Regions from separate parts of the Paraburkholderia sp. SIMBA_030 genome, predicted to be linked through region 1. Evidence: predicted binding sites of a transcription regulator. Region 1 holds the regulator's gene; the other holds the start of a gene.
What was found. Region 1 encodes LexA, which represses DNA repair genes until DNA is damaged. Its sites were predicted from a motif close to ACTGTATNNNNATACAGT; they were not measured.
Positions count from the first base shown of each region.

Region 2: the regulator LexA is predicted to act here: its motif matches at 8,372-8,389, upstream of SB772_RS32830 (PA0069 family radical SAM protein).

Region 1 is NZ_JAWRXB010000004.1:250,808-261,891, forward strand. Features, by position in the region: gene cysT (sulfate ABC transporter permease subunit CysT) at 1-790, opposite strand, end outside; gene SB772_RS08630 (sulfate ABC transporter substrate-binding protein) at 927-1,967, opposite strand; gene lexA (transcriptional repressor LexA) at 2,283-2,933, shown strand; gene SB772_RS08640 (hypothetical protein) at 3,007-3,354, shown strand; gene SB772_RS08645 (DUF2939 domain-containing protein) at 3,507-4,160, shown strand; gene SB772_RS08650 (universal stress protein) at 4,193-4,657, opposite strand; gene nodI (nodulation factor ABC transporter ATP-binding protein NodI) at 4,889-5,803, shown strand; gene SB772_RS08660 (ABC transporter permease) at 5,878-6,705, shown strand; gene SB772_RS08665 (hypothetical protein) at 6,793-7,215, opposite strand; gene SB772_RS08670 (NADP(H)-dependent aldo-keto reductase) at 7,680-8,732, opposite strand; gene SB772_RS08675 (DUF3820 family protein) at 8,884-9,096, shown strand; gene SB772_RS08680 (hypothetical protein) at 9,291-9,536, shown strand; gene cysC (adenylyl-sulfate kinase) at 9,587-10,156, opposite strand; gene SB772_RS08690 (sulfotransferase) at 10,153-11,084, opposite strand, start outside.
Region 2 is NZ_JAWRXB010000024.1:86,014-97,097, forward strand. Features, by position in the region: gene SB772_RS32790 (methionine ABC transporter ATP-binding protein) at 1-911, shown strand, start outside; gene SB772_RS32795 (methionine ABC transporter permease) at 901-1,554, shown strand; gene SB772_RS32800 (MetQ/NlpA family ABC transporter substrate-binding protein) at 1,619-2,419, shown strand; gene SB772_RS32805 (electron transfer flavoprotein subunit beta/FixA family protein) at 2,657-3,406, shown strand; gene SB772_RS32810 (electron transfer flavoprotein subunit alpha/FixB family protein) at 3,420-4,355, shown strand; gene SB772_RS32815 (acyl-CoA dehydrogenase) at 4,457-6,244, shown strand; gene SB772_RS32820 (D-amino acid dehydrogenase) at 6,395-7,681, opposite strand; gene SB772_RS32825 (Lrp/AsnC ligand binding domain-containing protein) at 7,840-8,328, shown strand; gene SB772_RS32830 (PA0069 family radical SAM protein) at 8,438-9,568, shown strand; gene SB772_RS32835 (NINE protein) at 9,584-10,051, opposite strand; gene SB772_RS32840 (PQQ-dependent sugar dehydrogenase) at 10,245-11,084, opposite strand, start outside.

The sequences.
Region 1 (11,084 bases):
ATAACAGCATCAGGAACGACACGACCAGCATCACGACCGCCAATGCAGTGGCGCCGGCGTAATCGTATTGTTCGAGCTTGGTGATGATCAGCAGCGACGTGATTTCCGACTTCATCGGCACGTTACCGGCGATAAAGATCACCGAACCGTATTCGCCGAGCGCCCGTGCGAACGCCAATGCGAAGCCGGTCAGCAATGCCGGAAACACCGCCGGCAGCACCACGCGCCGGAACGTCAGCCAACGCGATGCGCCGAGGCACGCGGCGGCTTCTTCCTGCTCGCGCTCGAACTCTTCGAGCACCGGCTGCACGGTCCGCACAACGAACGGCAAACCGATGAAGGTCAACGCGATCAGCACGCCGGCCGGCGTAAAAGCGACCTTGATGCCGAGCGGTTCAAGAAACTGCCCGATCCAGCCGTTTCCGGCGTACACCGCCGCAAGCGAAATACCGGCGACGGATGTCGGCAGCGCAAACGGCAGATCGACCACCGCGTCGACAAGCCGTTTGAACGGGAACGTGTAGCGCACCAGCACCCACGCTACCAGGAAGCCGAACACCGCGTTGATCAATGCGCCGCCGAGCGCCGAGAAAAACGTCAGCCGATACGACGCGAGCACGCGCGGCGAACTCACCGCGCGCACGAACTGACTCCAGTCGAGCGTCGCCGTCTTGAGAAAAGTGGCTGCGAGCGGAATCAGCACCACGAGGCTCAAATAAGCCACCGTGATGCCGAGCGTCAGGCCAAAACCGGGCAACGCGCTCGGTTTTCGGAAGGTCAACGTCGTCATGCTGGATACTCTTTCAGGGTTGATGCTTGCGGCTTTTTTTGTCTTCCGGCTGGCCAGAAAGCGCGCTGGACAAGCGCGCTTTCTGGCGAGTGGTTACCGCATCTGTCCACCTATGCCGGTTCAGGCATCGACAGTCTTACTGCGGCTGGTAAATCGAATCGAACACGCCACCGTCCGCAAAATGCGTCTTCTGCGCATTCGCCCAGCCGCCGAACGAGTCGTCCACCGTGTACAGCTTCAGCTTCGGAAACTTTGCGGTCAGCTCGGCCGGCACCTTGTTCGAACGTGGACGGTAGAAGTTCTTCGCGGCGATTTCCTGGCCCTGCTCGCTATACAGGAAGTTCAGATACGCTTCGGCCAGCTTGCGCGTGCCGTGCCTGTCGACCACCTTGTCCACCACCGCGACCGGCGGCTCGGCCAGAATGCTCACCGACGGCACGACGATCTCGAACTTGTCCGGACCGAATTCCTTCAGCGACAGGAACGCTTCGTTTTCCCACGCGATCAGCACGTCGCCGATGCCGCGTTGCACGAAGCTGGTGGTCGCGCCGCGCGCGCCCGAATCCAGCACGCCGGCATTCTTATAGAGCTTGCCGACGAACTCCCTGGCCTTCTGATCGTTGCCGCCCGGCTGATGTTCGGCGTATGCCCATGCAGCCAGATAGTTCCAGCGCGCGCCGCCCGACGTCTTCGGATTCGGCGTGACGATCGACACACCCGGCCTGGCCAGATCGTCCCAGTCCTTGATGTGCTTCGGGTTGCCTTTGCGCACGAGGAACACGATCGTCGACGTGTACGGCGACGCGTTGTCCGGCAAACGCTTTTGCCAACCCTTGTCCAGCAAACCTTTGTTGGCCAGCGCGTCGATGTCGTAGGCCAGCGCCAGCGTCACGACGTCCGCTTGCAGACCGTCGAGCACCGAACGCGCCTGAGCGCCCGAGCCGCCATGCGACTGCTTGAAGGTGACCGACTCGCCCGTCTTCGCTTTCCACTCCTTGCCGAATGCCTGGTTGACGTCCTGGTACAGTTCGCGCGTCGGGTCGTACGACACGTTCAGCAGCGTCGTATCGGCGGCGTGCGCTTGCGCCATCACGCCGACTGCGGTTGCCGCGCCGAACGCGAGCGCCGCGATAAGTTTTCTGGTCTCGCCTGCCAGCCCCGTGCCCTGATGGTTCATGCCAACTTTCTCCGCGTTGTAGTCCGCTGAAACAGCGTGTGGTGTTGTTTTGCGTCGCGGTCACGTGCACATGAGCGCCAACTCGGAGGCCAGTCTATCGAAGGGCTTTCATCATTAAAAATAATGTTTCCTCATTCTTTAATACGCAAAAGTGGTAATGGCAGCTGGATAAGGCGTTGCGGCACCAAAACGGATGTTGGAACGTCCTTTTGAGACGCCGGAACGCCACCCCAACCGACGAACTTAAAGTAAAGCTTGAATTGCGGTGAATACTGTATAAAAATACAGTCACCTGTTCATACATACAGTGGCGCCATGACCAAACTCACCGCACGACAGCAGCAGGTTTTCGATCTGATTCGCCGGGCTATCGAACGCACCGGCTTCCCTCCCACCCGCGCGGAAATCGCCGCCGAGCTGGGTTTCAGTTCGGCCAACTCGGCCGAAGAACATCTGCGGGCTCTCGCCCGCAAGGGTGTGATCGAACTCGCGGCGGGTGCGTCGCGCGGCATTCGTCTGCTGGCAGGCCCCGAAGATTCGCCGCATCAGTTCACGCTGCCACACGCCAGCATCATGCAACTGTCGCTGCCGCTGATTGGCCGCGTCGCTGCCGGTAGCCCGATCCTCGCGCAGGAACATATCTCGCAGCACTATGCGTGCGACCCGGCGCTGTTCTCGAGTAAGCCGGACTACCTGCTGAAAGTTCGCGGGCTGTCGATGCGCGACGCCGGCATCTTCGACGGCGACCTGCTCGCGGTGCAAAAGAAAAGCGAAGCGAAAGACGGCCAGATCATCATCGCGCGCCTGGGCGACGACGTGACGGTCAAGCGCTTGAAGCGCCGGCCGAACGGCATCGAGCTGATCGCCGAGAACCCCGACTACGAAAACATCTTCGTTCAGACCGGCAGTGCGGATTTCGCGCTGGAAGGCATCGCTGTCGGGCTGATCCGCCCCGGCGAGTTCTGAGCGCCCGCTTCTACCAACGCTTGCCCGACGCCAACGCGTCGCTGCCCCTACGTTGAATCGCCTGGAGAGACTCATGGAACGCTTTGCCCGCCTGCTGCCTTTTCGCCAGTTCGGCCGTTTGCGCCATCTGCGCAAGCTGGTGCCCTGTTCGCTGAACGAGGCGTCCACGGCCAACTCTCCGTCGCTATTCGACGAACCGGCATCGCGCGCGTCGAGCTTGCCGTCGTCGTTGCCGGCTTTCGCTCGCGTGTCGTTGAATTCGGGGCTGAATACGGCCGAGCCGGCGCGACGCGCGCCGGTGCGCGTCTATCACGGGCCATCGCGGCTGATCATGGTCGGCACGGTAGACGCCGTGTGCCGGATGATCGATCGCTGCATCGCTGAAGAAGCCAATGTGCACGGCGCGGTGTTCGAGTCATGAGGTGTAGGGCGCGATGCGTTGTTGCCCTGCGGTTGGCCCACTGTTGCTGTTCAGTTGCCCCGCTCGCGCCTCGTCAGATATTGCATCGCGTGGGATCGTTTTCGTGTGGCCGTGGTCCACGCTAGACCACCCTTGATAGAGAGCTCCACTCGATGGCAGTTTCTACACGCACCAAACGCGGCGCCACACGGCCGCTGATCGTTGTTCTGATTGTGATTGTGGTGATGGCCGCGCTGGGATACGGCTATGCATCGCCGTATATTGCGCTGAACAATCTGAAACGCGCGGCGGACGCGCGCGATGCGGAGACCGTCAATCAGTATGTCGACTTTCCAGCGTTGCGCGAGAGCCTGAAGCAGCAGGTCACCGGCTTGCTGACACGCCGGCTCAACGCACATGGCAACGGCAACCCATTCGCCGCGATCGGCGCGATGATCGGCGTTGCGCTGATCGGTCCGCTGGTGGACGCGTATGCGACACCGGACGGCGTTGCTGCATTGCTGAACGGCATGCCGCCGCGTGGCGAACCGGGCGAACGGCCGCCTGCACCGCCTGCCGCGCAAAACGCCCCTGGCGCAGCTGCGTCTGCGCCCTCTGCCGGAAGCCATACCGCCAATAGCACGACTAGCAATGCAACCAGCAGCGCCACGCCGCCGCAACCGCCGCAAACCACGGCCGGCTATCGCGGTGTCAACGAATTCGTCGTCAGGTATCAGCACGGCGCGGGCGACGCGCGCTACGCCGCGATTTTGCGGCGCGAAGGTTGGTTCACATGGAAGCTGGCCGCGGTCGACCTGAACGACTGATCGTTCGGTCGACGCGGCTCATGTTGCTGGCGTCAAGCCGCCGCCTGCTGCTGTTCCTGCGCGGACGAACACGCCACCAGAATGCTGCAGGAGACCCGGTCGAGCAGCGGCGTATTCCCCGCGCCCATCCACCAGCGCGACAGGCCAGTGCGGCAACGGTGGCCGACCACCACCAGGTCCACATGCAGTTCGTTGGCGAGATTGGCAATCTCGTCGATGGGATGACCGAACGCAAAATGTCCTTGCGCGTTGACGCCGCGCTCGGTGAGCCAGTCCACCCCTTCCTGCAGGATGTCGCGAGCAGTCTTCTCGAAGCTGCCGCAGGCCACGTCGGTGAGCAGGCCCGCGCTTTGTGCAATGCTCGAACGCATGTCGACAACCGACAACAGATGCGTTTCCGCCTTCAGGTCCAGCGCCAGATCGGCGCCACAACGCAGCGCTTTACGGCCTTCGCGCGAGCCGTCGTAGCAGAGTAGGATTTTCTGGTAGCTCGCCATGGTTTTCTCCCGTACCGCGGGGAACGCGGTCATAAATGAATCATGGTGCGCCGCAATTCAGGTTGCAAGGGATGGAAAACGCTAAGTGCGCCACAAGGAGAGGCGAGGCTATGCCGCAGCGCAAGAAAAGGCGTACGGCGGCCAGGTGGCGGCAAACGCCTGACCGCCGATGCCATAGAATGAGCGGCCTTACCGGCCATTCGCGTCTTTTCCCGGAGCATCATTCGATCCATGTCTGAAGCCGCCATTGAATTCCACCATGTCAAGAAAAGCTATGACGAAAAGACGGTCGTCGATGGACTGTCGTTTCATGTGAACGCCGGCGAATGTTTCGGTCTGCTTGGACCGAACGGCGCGGGCAAGACCACCACGCTGCGCATGCTGCTCGGCATTGCCGCCCCGGATGCCGGCACGATCCGCTTGTGCGGCGAGCCGATTCCCGGTCGCGCGCGGGTGGCGCGAGCGCGCGTCGGCGTGGTGCCGCAGTTCGACAATCTCGATCCCGATTTCACTGTCCGCGAAAACCTGCTCGTGTTCGGCCGTTATTTTGGCCTGAGCGCCGCGCAATGCCGCGCGATGGTGCCGTCGTTGCTCGAATTCGCACGTCTGGAGAGCAAGGCGAATGCACGCGTGAGCGAACTGTCGGGCGGCATGAAGCGGCGGCTCACGCTGGCGCGCGCGCTCGTCAACGATCCCGACGTGCTGATCATGGACGAGCCGACCACCGGGCTCGATCCGCAAGCGCGCCATCTGATCTGGGAACGGCTGCGTTCGCTGCTCGCGCGCGGCAAAACTATTCTGTTGACCACGCACTTCATGGAGGAAGCCGAACGGCTCTGCCACCGTTTGTGCGTGATCGAGGAAGGACGCAAGATCGCCGAAGGTGCGCCGAGCGAACTGATCGCATCCGAGATCGGCTGCGACGTGATCGAGATCTTCGGCCCCGATCCGGTTGCGTTGCGCGACGAGTTGGCGCCGCTGGTCGAGCGAACCGAGATTAGTGGCGAGACGCTGTTCTGCTACGTGAACGACGTGCAACCGGTGCTTGCATGCCTGAAGGAGCGCGCTGGTCTGCGCTATCTGCATCGTCCGGCAAATCTGGAAGACGTGTTTCTGCGACTGACCGGCCGCGAGATGCAGGACTGATGGACTGACGCTGGCCGTGCCCGGCGCTGGCCACCTGCCGCTTATAGCTATAAAGACACTGCAAGAGACAAGCAATGGACGCACGCACTTACGACACCCCTGACGACACGCCGTCGAAGCAGGCGCCTTTCGCCGCTTTGCCCGCGAACGCCGTGAACTGGATAGCGGTATGGCGCCGCAACTATCTGGTGTGGAGGAAGCTCGCGATTGCTTCGATGTTCGGCAATCTTGCCGATCCGATGATCTACCTGTTTGGTTTGGGTTTCGGGCTTGGACTGATGGTTGGGCACGTCGACGGCGTGTCGTACATTGCGTTTCTGGCGGCGGGCACGGTGGCATCGAGCGTGATGATGTCGGCGAGTTTCGAGTCGATGTATTCCGGCTTTTCGCGGATGCATGTGCAGCGCACGTGGGAAGCGATCATGCATACGCCGCTGACGCTCGGCGACATTGTGCTGGGCGAAGTGATGTGGGCCGGCAGCAAATCGATGTTGTCAGGAGTGGCCATCATGCTGGTCGCGGGAGCGTTGGGGTACGCGAATTTTCCGTCGATGTTGCTGGCGTTGCCGGTGATCGTGCTGACCGGGCTCGCGTTCGCGAGTATCGCGATGGTAGTGACGGCATTGGCGCCGTCGTATGATTTTTTTATGTTTTATCAGACGTTGGTGTTGACGCCGATGTTGCTGTTGTCCGGGGTTTTCTTTCCTATCGCGCAGTTGCCCGCTGCGGCACGCGGTGTGACTCAGGTCTTGCCGCTGGCGCATGCTGTCGAGCTTATTCGCCCCGCGATGCTTGGACGGCCTCTTCAGGAGGCTGTTTTACACGTTGCTGTGCTGGTTGCTTATGTTGTCGGTGGGTTTCTTGTTTCTGCCGTTTTGTTTCGACGAAGGATGATGAAGTAGGTTTCTTTATTTGCCTACGCGGCACCTGTTGTGCCGCGTAGGCAAAAAACAAAACCAAAGCCCCCAATCAGGCGCTACGCGCAAAAATCAGTCTTCGTCATCCGTCCAGGGAATATCCACATCAGAAATAAAGGCCACCGTTGCAAACGGCCCGCCATCCTGACGTCCGATCTTGCCATCGGCCCGTTGCCATTCAACCCTGAACACCGTGGCAGGATCATCGGCAATCAACCTCACCGTGCGAACTTCATCAGGATCAGCCTCCTCGACAGGACCGTCGAGCGAAACCTGCAATTCCTGTGGCCATAGTCCATCGGCGGGATCGTAAATCTTGTCGCCGTCAGGAATCAGCGTGAACGCTTCCACGCCGATCGTCGCCGACGCCTCCACGATCATCTTGCCCAACGCGCGCAACAGCGCAGTCGCCCGCGCCGAATTTGCCTGGCGAATTGCAAGATCCCCGCGCGTCAGTGCCTGTTCAAGTTTTGGGTTTGTTTTTTGTTGCGCCATTCGATTTCCTGAGTCCTATCGCTCTGTTGTGGACGGCACGCCGTATTCACCGCGTACCTCTCTCCATTTTTTGGGCTGAATCGTACCACCGGTGTGCATCGCAGCATCACAACCTGCGCAATCAACCCGCCCAGTCGAGCCATACAGCCCGCCCCCGTCACCACAGTTTAGGTCGTGATTCGCCTTCCGGCAGGGAGATTTGCCTTTCAATTCGCCGCCCGCCGCCGATTCCCGATGCGGTGCGCCGAGCGCCGGCCAATATCACGGTGGGCGGCGGCCCGGGCGATCAGCCGCCATGCAGATGCAGATCTGATGTTCTGCGCGCTAGCGCGTTTGCTGGCGCTGTATGCGGTGCGCTCGACATTGAAAATCCGCTGAGCGCGCTTGAAGCCTGCTTAACTGAATCAAACCTCGTCGTTGCCGCGGCATCGAAGCCGGGGCAACGCAACTTCAGATCAACTGCATCACGGCGCCGGATTCGGCTGCAGCTCATGCAGCGCATCGATTTCCGCGAGCACTTCCGGCGAGAGTTTCATTTCGGCGCTGCCGATGTTTTCCTTCAACTGCTCGAGCGAGGTCGCGCCGATCAGATTGCTGGTCAGGAACGGCCGGCTGTTGACGAAGGCCAGCGCGAACTGCGCGGGCGACAAGCCATGGCGCCTCGCCAGTTCGACGTAACGCGTGGTCGCCTGAATCGCTTGCGGCTTGCTGTAGCGTTGAAAACGCTCGAACAGCGAGATGCGGGCGCCCGCCGGACGCGCGCCGCCTTCGTACTTGCCCGACAGCCAGCCGAAGGCCAGCGGTGAATACGCAAGCAAGCCGATATTGTCGCGATGCGCGTATTCGGACAGACCGGCTTCATACGTACGGTTCAGCAGGCTATACGGATTCTGGATGCTGACGATGCGCGGCAAGTCGAGTTTTTCCGCTGCGCGCAGAAACTGCGCGACACCCCACGGCGTTTCGTTCGACACGCCGAAATGGCGCACCTTGCCTTCCTTGACGAACTCGGCGAGCACCGACAGCGTTTCTTCGATCGGCACCGTGTACGCATCGTCGACCCACGGATAGGCGGGGCGGCCGAACGTCATCGTGCTGCGATCCGGCCAGTGCAACTGGTACAGATCGACGTAATCCGTTTGCAAGCGCTTGAGGCTATCGTTCAACGCTTCGGTCAGATTCTTGCGATCGAACTGGTTGCCCGCGCCGCGAAGATGGCGCGGATTATGCGGTTGACGCGCCGGCCCGGCGATCTTGGTGGCGAGCACGATCTTCTCGCGCGCGCTGCGATGCTGCGCGAGCCACGTGCCGATGTAGCGCTCGGTCGAGCCTTGCGTCTCGGGACGCGGCGGCACCGGGTACATTTCAGCGGTGTCGATCAGATTGACGCCGTGATCGAGCGCGTAATCGATCTGCGCGTGCGCGTCCTGTTCAGTGTTCTGCTCGCCCCACGTCATGGTGCCGAGACCAATCAGGCTAACCTGCACATCTGTGTCGCCGAGTCTGCGGTATTCCATCGAACTTGTCCTGTTGATTGTGTGAACGGAAAGCGCTGAAGTTACCACGCCGGCGCGATGCCTGCAGCGCAGCTAAAATGCTGGAGCAGCGGGCGGCGTCCCCGTCGGCATGCCGATCCTTTGCGTCGAAATTTCCGTCGAAACACCTGCGATGAATCCTGAACACCTTGAACTGCTGGTCACGCGCGTGATGCCCTACGGAAAATATAAAGGCCGCCTGATTGCGGATCTGCCCGGGCACTATCTAAGCTGGTTCGCAAGCCAAGGCTTCCCGCCTGGCGAAATCGGCCGGCTGCTGGCGCTGATGCATGAGATCGATCACAACGGTCTGTCGTCGCTGATCGAGCCGTTACGCAAGCGCTGAGCGCGTCGCCATGGAAACGGAATGAAGTACGGTAGAGCCGGATGAAAGTTGTCGTACAGGCAATTGACGCTTGTACAAATTCGCACAGACTTTGCCTTGACCCTCGCGAGGCCGTGGTCTTAAATTCGCTTGCCCCCCCCGCATCCTGCGCACGTTTGTTCGAGCGTTCGCACGTGGCACAACCCGCCTCGACCATGCCTCACTTCAGTCTGATGGCTCTACTGGATTTCATCGGTCACGACCTGTCGCCGGTGAGCGCCGTCATCGCGTTCTTTCTGGTCGGTTATCTGGCGGTCGGGCTGCCGGTGTATTTCCGCCAAGGCGCGGCATCGCGCGATGTGTGGGGCACAGCGGCCGGCGTGACGATGGCCGCGGTCTATGCGGCATTCATCATCGGCGTGTACCCCGCTTTGCATCACTCGGCCAGCTTGCTGCGGTAAGACGGTGCGGGTTCAGGCAGCGTCGATCCGATCGCGTCGCCACCCACATCTCAGAGCGCCAGATGCGCCACTTCCGTCGGGCGGTCATGCAAGTGGCCCGCCTCTGCCAGGTGCACGATCAGCTTGACGAGCGCCTCATCGAGCGAGAGCCGGTCGGTTTCGATCGCGACGTCAGGTGACAGCGGCGCTTCGAACGGCCCGGAAATACCGGTGAAATCCGGGATTTCGCCGCGTCGGGCGCGTGCGTAGAGCCCTTTGACATCGCGCGCTTCGCACACCGGCAATGGCGCGTTGATGAATACTTCGATAAAACCGTCACCGACGATTTCGCGCGCCATGCGCCGATGCTGATGCTCAGGCGAGATTACCGCGGCAATCACGACGAAGCCCTCCTGCTTGAGCAGCGCCGCGACATGTGCGACCCGGCGCAGATTTTCAGCGCGGTCCGCGCGCGTGTAGCCGAGGTCGGCGTTCAGGCCGTGCCGCAGCACGTCGCCGTCGAGCACGATCGAGCGCTGGCCCGCCGCGACGAGACGCTGGTGCAATGCGGTGGCCAGCGTCGATTTGCCGGCACCGGACAAGCCGGTCATCCATACGACAACGCCGTGGATTGCGCTCATGGTTTACGCTCCGGGTTGGTTGCCACGGCTGCAACGTCTGCAAGGTCGAAACCGGGCGATGCATGCTGCTCATACGGGGTAAAACTACCGGTGGCCGCCAGCGCCGGTCCCAAGCCGTCGAACAGCGGTTGCAGTAACGCCTGCCGCGGCTGCCAGCGCTGCACCGACGTCTTGTAGATCGGCCGGCGCACCTGTGCCGCACTAGCCGTATTCACCTGACGTTCGGTCTGGTGAAATGCGAGACAACGTTCGTCCCAGTCGAGCCCGCAGTGCACCAGTAATCGACGGACATTGCTCTCCAGATCTTCGACGAGGTCCTCGTACTTGACCTCGATCATCGCGCCTTCGGGCAGCACGCGTTGCCAATGCGCCATCAGGGCGTCGTATGCACGGTAGTAGCGGCCGAGTTCGCCGAGGTCGTAGCCGAACGGTACATCATGAAAAATCCGCGAAAAAATCGACAGGCAGGTTTGCAGCGGCGAACGGCTGCTGTGAATGAAGCGCGCGTTCGGCAACGCCAGGTGGATCAGCCCGACGTTGATGAAATTGAACGGATATTTGTCGGTAAAGCGCGTGTAGTGCAGTGCTTCGTGCTGCATTTCGTTGTCTGCTTCGTTGTGCGCACCGGCCGCTAATTCCGGCAACGCTGCGTGTATGCGATGCAGGTAATCGGCACCCAGCGCACCGAATTGCGCCGCGCCGGCGTCTTGCAATGCTTCGATATCGATTCGCAGCGGATCCTCGCGATCGCGCGCGATGCAGCGCACCAGCGCCTCGCCGAATTCCACGCGCTCACCCGCGCCAAATACCTGCGGATGGCTTGCGAGAATCTGTTCGATCAAGGTCGAACCGGAGCGCGGCATGCCGACGATAAAAATCGGTGCACGCGATGGATCGCCGAGACCGCGTTTGGCCGCCAGCACATCGG
Region 2 (11,084 bases), on a different contig from region 1:
CGGGCAAGAGTACGCTCGTGCGCACCATCAACCTGCTGACTCGCCCGACCGAAGGCAACATCGTCGTCAACGGCCGCGATCTGACGACGCTGCCCGCCGCGCAATTGCGCGAGGCGCGCCGCGAGATCGGCATGATCTTCCAGCACTTCAACCTGCTGTCGTCGCGCACGGTGTTCGACAACGTCGCGTTGCCGCTCGAACTGGCCGGCATGAAGCGCGCGGAGATCGAGGCGAACGTGCTGCCCTTGCTCGATCTGGTCGGGTTGTCGGCGCAGAAGGATCGTTATCCGGCGCAGATCAGCGGCGGGCAGAAGCAGCGCGTCGGCATCGCGCGTGCGCTGGCGAGCAATCCGAAGGTGCTGCTCTCCGACGAGGCGACCTCCGCGCTCGATCCCGAGACGACCCGCGCGATTCTCGATCTGCTCAAGCGTATCAATCGCGAACTCAACCTCACCGTCGTGCTGATCACGCACCAGATGGACGTGATCAAGCAGGTTTGCGACCGCGTTGCGGTGCTGGATGCGGGCCGTGTCGTCGAGCAGGGCAAGGTCATCGACGTATTCCTGCAACCGCATCACGAAGTCACGCGCGCGCTGATCGGCGACGTGATCGCGCAGGAACTGCCGCCCGCGATGAAGGCGCGCGTCGCCGAGCGCCTGAAGACCGGCAGCGGCCATTTGCTGCGTCTCGCATTCACGGGTTCGGGCGTCGATCAGCCGATTCTGTCCGAGACGATTCGCCGCTACGAACTCGACTTCAACATTCTGCATGGCCAGATCGACGAGATCCAGGGGCGGGCGTTCGGCTCGCTCGCCGTGCTCGCCGGCGGCGAACCGGCGAAGGTCGCACAGGCGCTGACGTATCTGCGTGAACAGGGTGTGGTGGTAGAGGAGCTGTCGTATGTTGAGTGAAATGTTCGATATGTTCGTCCAGTCGTTCTGGGAAACGCTCGTGATGGTGGGCATTTCCGGACTGGTCGGCGCGGCTGTCGGCTTGCCGCTGGGCGTACTGTTGTATTTGACGGACCGTCAGGGCGTGTTGCAGAACATCGCCGCGAACCGCGTAATGGGCGTGATCGTCAACGCCGTGCGTTCGACGCCGTTCATCATCTTGCTGGTCGCGGTGATTCCGTTCACGCGGCTGGTGGTGGGTTCGTCGATCGGGACGGCCGCGGCCGTGGTGCCGCTGACGATCGCCGCCGCGCCGTTCATCGCGCGTCTGGTCGAAACCGCTTTGCGCGAAGTCGATCGCGGCCTGATCGAAGCGGCGCAGGCGATGGGCGCGACCACCCGTCAGATCGTCTTCAAGGTGCTGTTGCCGGAGTCGTTGCCGGGCGTGGTGGCCGGTTTGACGATCACGTTCGTGTCGCTGGTCGGCTATTCGGCGATGGCCGGTGCGATCGGCGGTGGCGGGCTCGGCGATCTGGGCATCCGTTATGGATATCAGCGTTTCTTGCCGGAAGTGATGTTGACAGTCGTGGTGATTCTGATCGTCTTCGTGCAACTGGTGCAGTCGTTCGGGGATTGGCTCGTGCGTCGTTTGAGCCATAAGTAACACGCGATAACACGGGTCATCGGAACCCGCTCAACAGAATCGATAGAATCGGAAAAGGTCCATCATGCAACGTCGTTTCATTCTCAAGCTGGCCGCCACGCTCGGCGCCGCGTCGCTGTTCGCCACGGCCACCGCTGCGCACGCCGACGATTCGATCAAGGTCGGCGTGACTGGCGGTCCGCACGCGCAGATCATGGAAGTCGTGAAAACGGTCGCGGCGAAGAACGGTCTGAACATCAAGATCGTCGAGTTCTCCGACTACGTGCAGCCGAACGCGGCGCTGGCCGGCGGCGACCTCGACGCCAACAGCTACCAGCACGACCCGTACTTGCAGGCGCAGGTGAAGGATCGCGGCTACAAGCTGATCCGCGTCGCCGACACGGTCACGTACCCGATGGGCATCTATTCGAAGAAGGTGAAGTCGCTGGCCGAATTGCAGCCGGGCGCGAAGATCGCCGTGCCGAACGATCCGACCAATGGCGGCCGCGCACTGTTGCTGCTGCAAAAGCAGGGTCTGCTGAAACTGAAGGCGGATGCCGGCCTGAAGGCGACGCCGCTCGACATCGTCGACAACCCGAAGAAGCTGAAGATCGTCGAACTCGACGCCGCGCAAATCCCGCGCTCGCTGAACGACGTGGACGCTGCCGCGATCAACACCAACTTCGCGATGGAAGCGGGCCTGAAGCCGAAGCAGGACGCCATTGCGATCGAAGACCCGAAGGGTCCGTACGTGAACATCATCGCGATCCGCGAAGCCGACCGTAACAAGCCGTGGGTCGCCAGGCTGGTCGCGGCGTATCACTCGCCGGAAGTGAAGCAGTTTGTCGAAAGCAAATTCGGCGGGTCGGTGATCACCGCCTGGTGATCTGACGACCACCTGACGTAGCAAGACATGGCGGCAAGGCAAAATTAGAGTCGTAGGTCTTAACCCGGGGTTGCCGCCCGGGTTTTTTAGAGATTAAAATAGAACGATCGTTCGATATTGCCGTCACGCCGCTGAGGAGCGATATCCTCCTGCTAAAGCGCCCGCGACGCGGCTGCCGTAAGGGCAGTCGCTATAATGTCCGCTGGGTTGACGTATTCGTAACTTTGGAGCGTGTGCATGAAAATCCTGGTGCCAGTCAAGAGAGTGGTCGATTACAACGTGAAAGTCCGGGTCAAGTCGGACGGCACGGGCGTCGACATCGCGAACGTGAAGATGTCGATGAATCCGTTCGACGAAATCGCGGTTGAAGAAGCGGTTCGTCTGAAGGAAGCGGGCGTGGCGACCGAAGTGATCGCCGTGTCGGCAGGCGTCGCGCAATCGCAGGAAACGCTGCGCACGGCGCTGGCGATCGGCGCGGACCGCGCGATCCTGATCGAATCCAATGAAGAACTGCAGCCGCTGGCGGTTGCCAAGCTGCTGAAGGCGCTGGTCGACAAGGAACAGCCGCAACTGGTGATCCTCGGCAAGCAGGCGATCGACGACGATTCGAACCAGACCGGCCAGATGCTCGCCGCGCTGGCTAATCTGCCGCAGGCGACGTTTGCCTCGAAAGTTGTGGTCGCGGACGGCAAGGCAACGGTGTCGCGTGAAGTGGACGGCGGCGCTGAAACGCTGTCGCTGACGCTGCCGGCCGTGGTCACGACCGACCTGCGCCTGAACGAGCCGCGCTACGTGACGCTGCCGAACATCATGAAGGCGAAGAAGAAGCCGCTGGAAACCCTCAAGCCGGAAGACCTGGGTGTCGACGTCACGCCGCGCCTGAAGACGCTGAAGGTCGCCGAGCCGCCGAAGCGCTCCGCCGGGGTGATGGTGCCGGATGTGAAGACGCTGGTCGAGAAGCTGAAGACCGAAGCCAAGGTGCTGTGAGGAGACAGAGCAAATGACGAATCTGGTAATTGCTGAACACGACAACGCATCGATCAAGGCCGCGACGCTGAACACGATTGCAGCCGCGCAGAAGATCGGTGGCGATATTCACGTGCTGGTGGCGGGTCACAACGCACAAGCTGCTGCGGATGCCGCAGCGAAGATTGCTGGTGTTTCCAAGGTGCTGCTCGCCGACGCGCCGCAACTCGAAGCGGGCCTCGCGGAAAACGTCGAAGCGACGGTGCTGAACATCGCGAAGGACTACTCGCATATCCTCGCGCCGGCTACCGCCTACGGCAAGAACATCGCGCCGCGTATCGCAGCGAAGCTCGATGTGGCGCAGATCAGCGACATCACGGCAGTGGATTCGGCGGATACGTTCGAACGTCCGATCTACGCCGGTAACGCGATCGCTACCGTGCAATCGGCTGATCCGATCAAGGTCATCACGGTGCGCACGACCGGTTTCGACGCCGTGGCAGCCGTTGGCGGCAGCGCAACGGTGGAAAAAATTGAAGCGGCAGCAGACTCGGGCATCTCGCAGTTCGTCAGCCGTGAAGTGACGAAGCTGGACCGTCCGGAACTGACGTCGGCGAAGATCATCGTGTCGGGCGGCCGGGGTCTGGGCAACGGCGAGAACTACACGAAGGTGCTGGAGCCGCTGGCCGACAAGCTGAACGCAGCGCTGGGCGCCTCGCGTGCGGCAGTGGATGCGGGCTTCGTGCCGAACGACTACCAGGTTGGGCAAACCGGCAAGATCGTCGCACCGCAACTGTACGTGGCAGTCGGTATCTCGGGTGCGATCCAGCATCTGGCCGGCATGAAAGACTCGAAGGTGATCGTGGCGATCAACAAGGACCCGGAAGCGCCGATTTTCAGCGTCGCCGATTACGGTCTGGTGGGCGACCTGTTCACGCTCGTGCCGGAACTCGTTAGCGAGCTCGGCTAACCACCACGGCGTGCTGTAAAAAGGCGTCTGGCAGCAAATGAAGGGCGCGGGACCGATCAAGTCCAGCGCCCTTTTTATATCGAGGCAGGAGGAGAACTGACATGTATAACGCGCCCATCAAGGACATGCTGTTCGCGATGAAAGAGCTGGCCGGTCTCGAAGAGATCGCCAAATTGCCCGGCTTCGAAGACGCGAATCTCGACACGGCTCAAGCCGTGCTCGAAGAATCGGCGAAACTGTGCGGCGAAGTGCTGGCGCCGCTGAACGTCGAAGGCGACCGCAACCCGAGCAGCTGGAAGGATGGCGTGGTGACCGCGACGCCCGGGTTCAGGGACGCGTTCCGCCAGTTCGCGCAAGGCGGCTGGCAAGGCGTGCAACACCCGGTCGACTACGAGGGCCAGGGGCTGCCGAAGCTGATCGCCACGCCGTGCATCGAGATGCTCAATGCGTCGAACCTGTCGTTCGCGCTGTGTCCGCTGCTGACCGACGGCGCGATCGAAGCACTGCTCACCGCCGGCACCGAAGCGCAAAAACAGACCTATGTGCCCAAGCTGATTTCCGGCGAGTGGACCGGCACGATGAACCTGACCGAGCCGCAGGCCGGCTCCGATCTCGCGCTGGTGCGCACGCGCGCCGAGCCGCAAGGCGACGGTTCGTTCAAGCTGTTCGGCACGAAGATTTTCATCACGTGGGGCGAGCACGATATGGCGAAGAACATCGCCCATCTCGTGCTGGCGCGCACGCCGAACGCGCCGGAAGGCGTGAAGGGCATTTCGCTTTTTATCGTGCCGAAGTTTCTCGTCAACGAAGACGGCTCGCTCGGTGAGCGCAATGACGTGCATTGCGTGTCGATCGAGCACAAGCTCGGCATCAAGGCGAGCCCGACAGCGGTGCTGCAATTCGGCGATCACGGCGGTGCGATCGGTCACCTGATCGGCGAAGAAAATCGCGGCCTCGAATACATGTTCATCATGATGAACGCGGCACGTTTCGCCGTGGGCATGCAAGGCGTCGGCGTGTCGGACCGCGCGTATCAGAAAGCGGTCGCGTACGCGAAGGATCGCGTGCAAAGCCGTCCTGTGGATGGCTCCGCGAAGCAATCTGTTGCGATCATTCAGCACCCGGACGTGCGCCGCATGCTGTCGACGATGCGTTCGCTCACCGAAGCGTCGCGCGCATTGGCCTATGTTGCCGCGGCTCACTGCGACATCGCGCATCGTCATCCGGACGAAGCAAAACGCGCTGAACATCAGGCGATCTACGAATACCTCGTGCCGATCGTGAAAGGCTGGAGCACGGAGTTGTCGATCGACGTGACGAGCCTCGGCGTGCAGGTGCACGGCGGCATGGGCTTCATCGAAGAAACGGGCGCCGCGCAGTACTATCGCGACGCGCGCATCCTGCCGATCTACGAAGGCACGACCGCGATCCAGGCGAATGACCTGATCGGCCGCAAGACGGTGCGAGACAGCGGCGCGGTGGCGAAGTCGCTGCTGGCTGACGTGGCTGAAACCGTCGACGCGCTCGGCGCACAGCAAGGCCCTGCGTTCGAATCGATGAGGAAGTATCTGGCGCAAGGGCATCGGTCGCTGGGCGCCGCGGTCGATTTCGTCGTCGCTCATACGAAATCGGATCCCAATGCGGTGTTCGCCGGCAGCGTGCCGTATCTGAAGCTCGCGGGCATCGTGCTGGGCGGCTGGCAGATGGCGCGCGCGTTGCTCGTGGCTGCTGAAAAGCGCGCCGAAGATCCGTCGTTCTACGGCGCCAAGATCGCCACCGCGCAGTTCTATGCCGAGCACGTGTTGCCGCAAGCGTCGGCACTGGAAGCTTCGATCGTTAGCGCGAAGGGCGGCGAGGGCGTGCTGGCGTTGTCGGAAGATCAGTTCTGATGCTTCACTTATCCCGAGCGATGTGGCGAAAGCTCGTGCGTAAAAAGACAAACGGCGCCTTGTGAGGCGCCGTTTGTCTTTGTCAGGCCGGTCTGTTTGCGATAGCAATCCTGCGCAGACCGGCTCAACCGCTCGCGGAAGCGTTAAAGCTTAAGCATAAGCCGGGCGATGCGCTTCGGCACTCTCGCCGAGATAGCGGTGCACCGACAGGTCGTCCGCCTTGATCGCCGGTTGCTTGCCCGACATCACATCGGCCAGCAACTGACCCGAGCCGCATGACATCGTCCAGCCGAGCGTGCCGTGGCCGGTGTTCAGGAACAGGTTCGGCACCGGCGTGCGGCCGACGATCGGCGTGCCGTCCGGCGTCATCGGGCGCAGGCCGGTCCAGAAGGTGGCCTTCGACGTATCGCCGCCGCCCGGGAACAGGTCGTTCACGCACAGTTCGAGCGTTTCGCGGCGCGCCTGGCGCAACGACTCGTCGAAGCCGACGATCTCCGCCATGCCGCCGACGCGAATCCGGTCGTCGAAGCGCGTGATCGCGATCTTGTAGGTTTCGTCGAGCACGGTCGACACCGGCGCCGCCGCCGCGTTGATGATCGGCGCGGTGATCGAATAACCCTTGAGCGGATAGACCGGAATCTTCACGAGGCCGGACAGGAATCTGGTCGAGTACGAACCGAGCGCGACGACGAACGAATCCGCGCGCACCAGTTCGCTGCCGCACTGCACGCCGGCGATGCGCTCGCCCGCCATCGCGAGCGCATCGATCGGCGTGTTGTAGCGGAATTTGACGCCCAGTTGCTCGGCCAGCGCGGCGAGACGCGTGGTGAACATCTGGCAGTCGCCGGTTTCGTCTCCCGGCAGACGCAGGCCGCCCGTCAGCTTGTGCGAGACCGCGGCGAGCGCCGGTTCGGCCTGCGCCAGTTCGGCGGCCGACAGCAGTTCGTACGACACATTGGCGTCTTTCAGCACCGCGATGTCTTTCGCGGCACCGTCGAATTGTTGTTGCGTGCGGAACACCTGCAGCGTGCCGCCGGTGCGGCCTTCGTACTGGATACCGGTGTCGGCGCGCAGCGCTTGCAGACAATCGCGGCTGTATTCGGCGAGACGGACCATGCGGCCCTTGTTCACCGCATAACGCGACTCCGTGCAGTTCTGCAGCATCTGCCACATCCATTGCAACTGGAATTGCGTGCCGTCGAGGCGGATCGCCAGCGGCGCATGCTTCTGGAACATCCACTTGACCGCCTTCAGCGGCACGCCGGGCGCCGCCCACGGCGATGCATAGCCCGGCGAAATCTGGCCGGCGTTGGCAAAACTGGTTTCGAGCGCCGGGCCGGCCTCGCGATCGATCACGGTCACGTCATGACCCGCACGCGCCAGATAATAAGCACTCGTCACCCCGACGACGCCACTGCCCAAAACGACGACTCGCATGATTGCTCCGGAAAGATTTGAGGGCGGTGTGCTCGTCGATTCGTTTGGATTCGTTCGATTCACGAGGTGTAACGCGGTTCGCCCAGTGTTAACCGCTATACTATTAGCAGTCAGGTAGGTTTTGTTATTGTATTTTCAAGATTTTCAGCAAAAACACCATGCGTACACAGCGCCACCCGGTTCGCACCCTCGACAAACTCGATCGCAGGATCCTGCGGTTGCTGCAGGAGGACGGCCGCATGGCCATGAAAGACCTCGCCGAGCAGGTCGGGCTGTCGGTCACGCCGTGCATTGAGCGCGTCAAGCGCATGGAGCGCGACGGTGTGATCACCGGCTATCACGCGCGGGTGAATCCGGCGGAATTGGGCGCGGCGTTGCTGGTGTTCGTCGAAATCACGCTCGATCACAAAAGCGGCAACATGTTCGACCAGTTCCGCCGCGAGGTGCAGAAGATCCCCGAGGTGCTCGAGTGCCATCTCGTTTCGGGCGATTTCGACTATCTGATCAAGGCGCGTATCGGCGAAATGGCCGACTACCGGAAGCTGCTGGGCGACATCCTGCTGCAACTGCCCGGCGCGGTGCAGTCGAAGAGCTACGTGGTGATGGAAGAGATCAAGGAAACGCTGACCATCGCGGTCGGTGACTAAGCGGTGCGGCAGGGCGAGACTGGGCTCGACAAACGGCGTAAATACTGTATATTTATACAGGTATTCTGCGTCGTTTTTGTTTGCCGTCGTCGTTTTGCCCGTTCGAGCCGTGACCCATCCCGACACCGAATTTCCGATCGCTCCGCCCGCGCCTCGCAAAGGGCGCGGTGCGGTGACGAACCTGCAGGGCCGTTATGAAGTCGACCAGCGCGAGGCGGTGGACGACGGCTGGCTGCCATGCAGCGAGGACGAAGGGCCGAAGGTCTTGCGCACCCAGGTATTCGAAGAGCAGGCCAAGACCATTCTCACCCGCAATGCGTCGCCGGATATCCCGTTTAGCGTGTCGCTGAATCCGTACCGCGGCTGTGAACACGGCTGTATATATTGTTTCGCGCGACCCACGCATAGTTATTTAGGTCTGTCGCCCGGGCTCGACTTCGAAAGCCGCATCTACGCGAAGGTCAATGCGCCGGAATTGCTCGAGCGCGAACTGTCGAAGAAGTCCTATGTGCCGGAGCCGATTGCCCTTGGCGTCAATACGGACGCATGGCAGCCCGTCGAACGCGACTTGCGCCTTACGCGGCGGGTGATCGAGGTGCTCAGCGAGCGTGGCCAACCGTTTGCGGCGATCACAAAATCATCGCTGATCGAGCGCGATATCGATCTGCTCGCGCCGATGGCGGCGCGTGGGCAATTCATGGCGGCGATCACGATCACCACGCTGGATGCGGAGGTTGCCCGCACGCTCGAACCGAGAGCGGCCACGCCGTCGCGTCGCTTGCGCACGATTCGTACATTGAGCGAGGCGGGGATTCCGGTGGGCGTGAGCATCGCGCCGGTGATTCCGTTCGTCACCGAACCGGATATGGAGCGCGTGCTGGAAGCCTGTGCAGAGGCTGGCGCGAGCAATGCGAGCTATATCGTGCTGCGCTTGCCGTGGGAAGTCGCGCCGCTATTCAAGGATTGGCTCGCGGCGCATTTTCCCGATCGTGCGGATCGGGTGATGAGCCGCGTGCGAGATATGCGGGGCGGGAAGGACTACGACTCGTCGTTCGCGCATCGAATGAAGGGCGAGGGCTTGTGGGCGGATCTGCTCAAGCAGCGATTCCACAAAGCGGTGCGCCGTCTTGGTCTGAACGAGCGAGATCGCGGGATTCTGGATATGTCGCACTTTCGCCGTATCGAGCCGTTGCGCCCGGCGCAGCCGGTGCGCGACGATCCGCAACTCGATCTTTTTTAGCGCAGCGGCGGCGCGTTATTGCGACAGCGCTTTGGCCGCTTGCACCTGGCTTTCGAAGTATGTCTGGAACGAGATTGCGAGGCCCGTCATCAGCAGGAACGCGCCGATCAGCAGCGAAAAGATCACGACGAAAATGACTGTCCAGCCAGAGCGGCTCTTGCGTTGGGTTTGCGCGTTGAACTGCGCATCCCATTTTTCGTCAGGACGCAGGCCGTAGACGATCGCAGCGAGAAACGCCGCAAGCAGCGAAACTGCGCCGGGCAATGCCAGCGCCCACCCGAGCATCGAGGTGCGTTCGCTTGCCACCACCAGCATCGCGCCTGGAATGCCGATCAGCGTGCCGATCAGATGCGCCCAGCCGTAGATGTCGCGCAGTCCATAGAGATAGAAGCGATGTGCACCGAGGCTGCCGAAGAAGAACGCCAGCGCAGCGGTAATCGTCTTGGATCTGAAACGCGGGGAAGTCGAAGCAAGGGTGAACATGTAGGCGAGAGCAGAGTGACAGGCGGTCGAAAGGAGCGGAGCGCCGGTGGACGCGGACCGACGCGCATTCTACGCCCGCCGCGCGTCGGCGGTCACGCGACGTGCGGCCACATCCGCGGCGCGGGTGACGGGTCGGCGCCGATTTGCGCCAGCTTCGGCGCTTGTGTGCTCCGCGAGGAGGTCAGCGCACGGCTCACGGTGCTTTATACGTCACGCGATAGACCGCGCCCGCGTAATCGTCGCTGATCAGAAGCGACCCGTCGGGCATCGGCAGTACGTCGGCAGGGCGGCCCCATACCGCCTCACCTGGTTGAAGCCAGCCTTCGGCAAATACTTCCTGACGACCGTTGCTGCCGTCCGGACTGGCGATCACCCGTACGACGCGGTAACCGACCTTCGTGCTGCGATTCCACGAACCGTGCTCGGCGATGAAAATATTGTCGCGATAGGCGGCCGGAAACATCGGACCGCTGTAAAAGCGCATGCCGAGCGAAGCGACGTGGGCGCCGAGCTTGACCACTGGCGGGGTAAATGAGCTGCACGGGTGGTCTTTGCCGAATTCGGGGTCGGGCGTGTCGCCGCCATGGCAGAACGGAAAGCCGAAATCCATGCCGGCGCGCGGCGCGTGGTTCAGCTTGTCGTCCGGCGCGTCGTCGCCCATCAGGTCGCGGCCGTTGTCGGCGAACCACAGCTCATGCGTGACCGGGTGCCACGCGAAGCCGACCGTATTGCGTACGCCGCGCGCCACCACCTCGTAATGGCTGCCGTCCGGGTCCATTCGTCCGATCATTGCGAAGCGGTCGCGGTCTTTCAGGCAGACGTTGCAGGGCGCGCCTTGCGGCACGTACAGTTTGCCGTCGGGCCCGAAAGCGATGAATTTCCAGCCGTGGTGAGTCCCGGTGGGCAGTTTGTCGGTCACGACGACCGGCGTCGTTGGATCGTTCAGGTGGGCGTCGATCGCGTCGAAGCGCAGAATTTTCGACACCGCGGACACATACAGCGAGCCGTCCCGCCACGCGACGCCCGCCGGCAT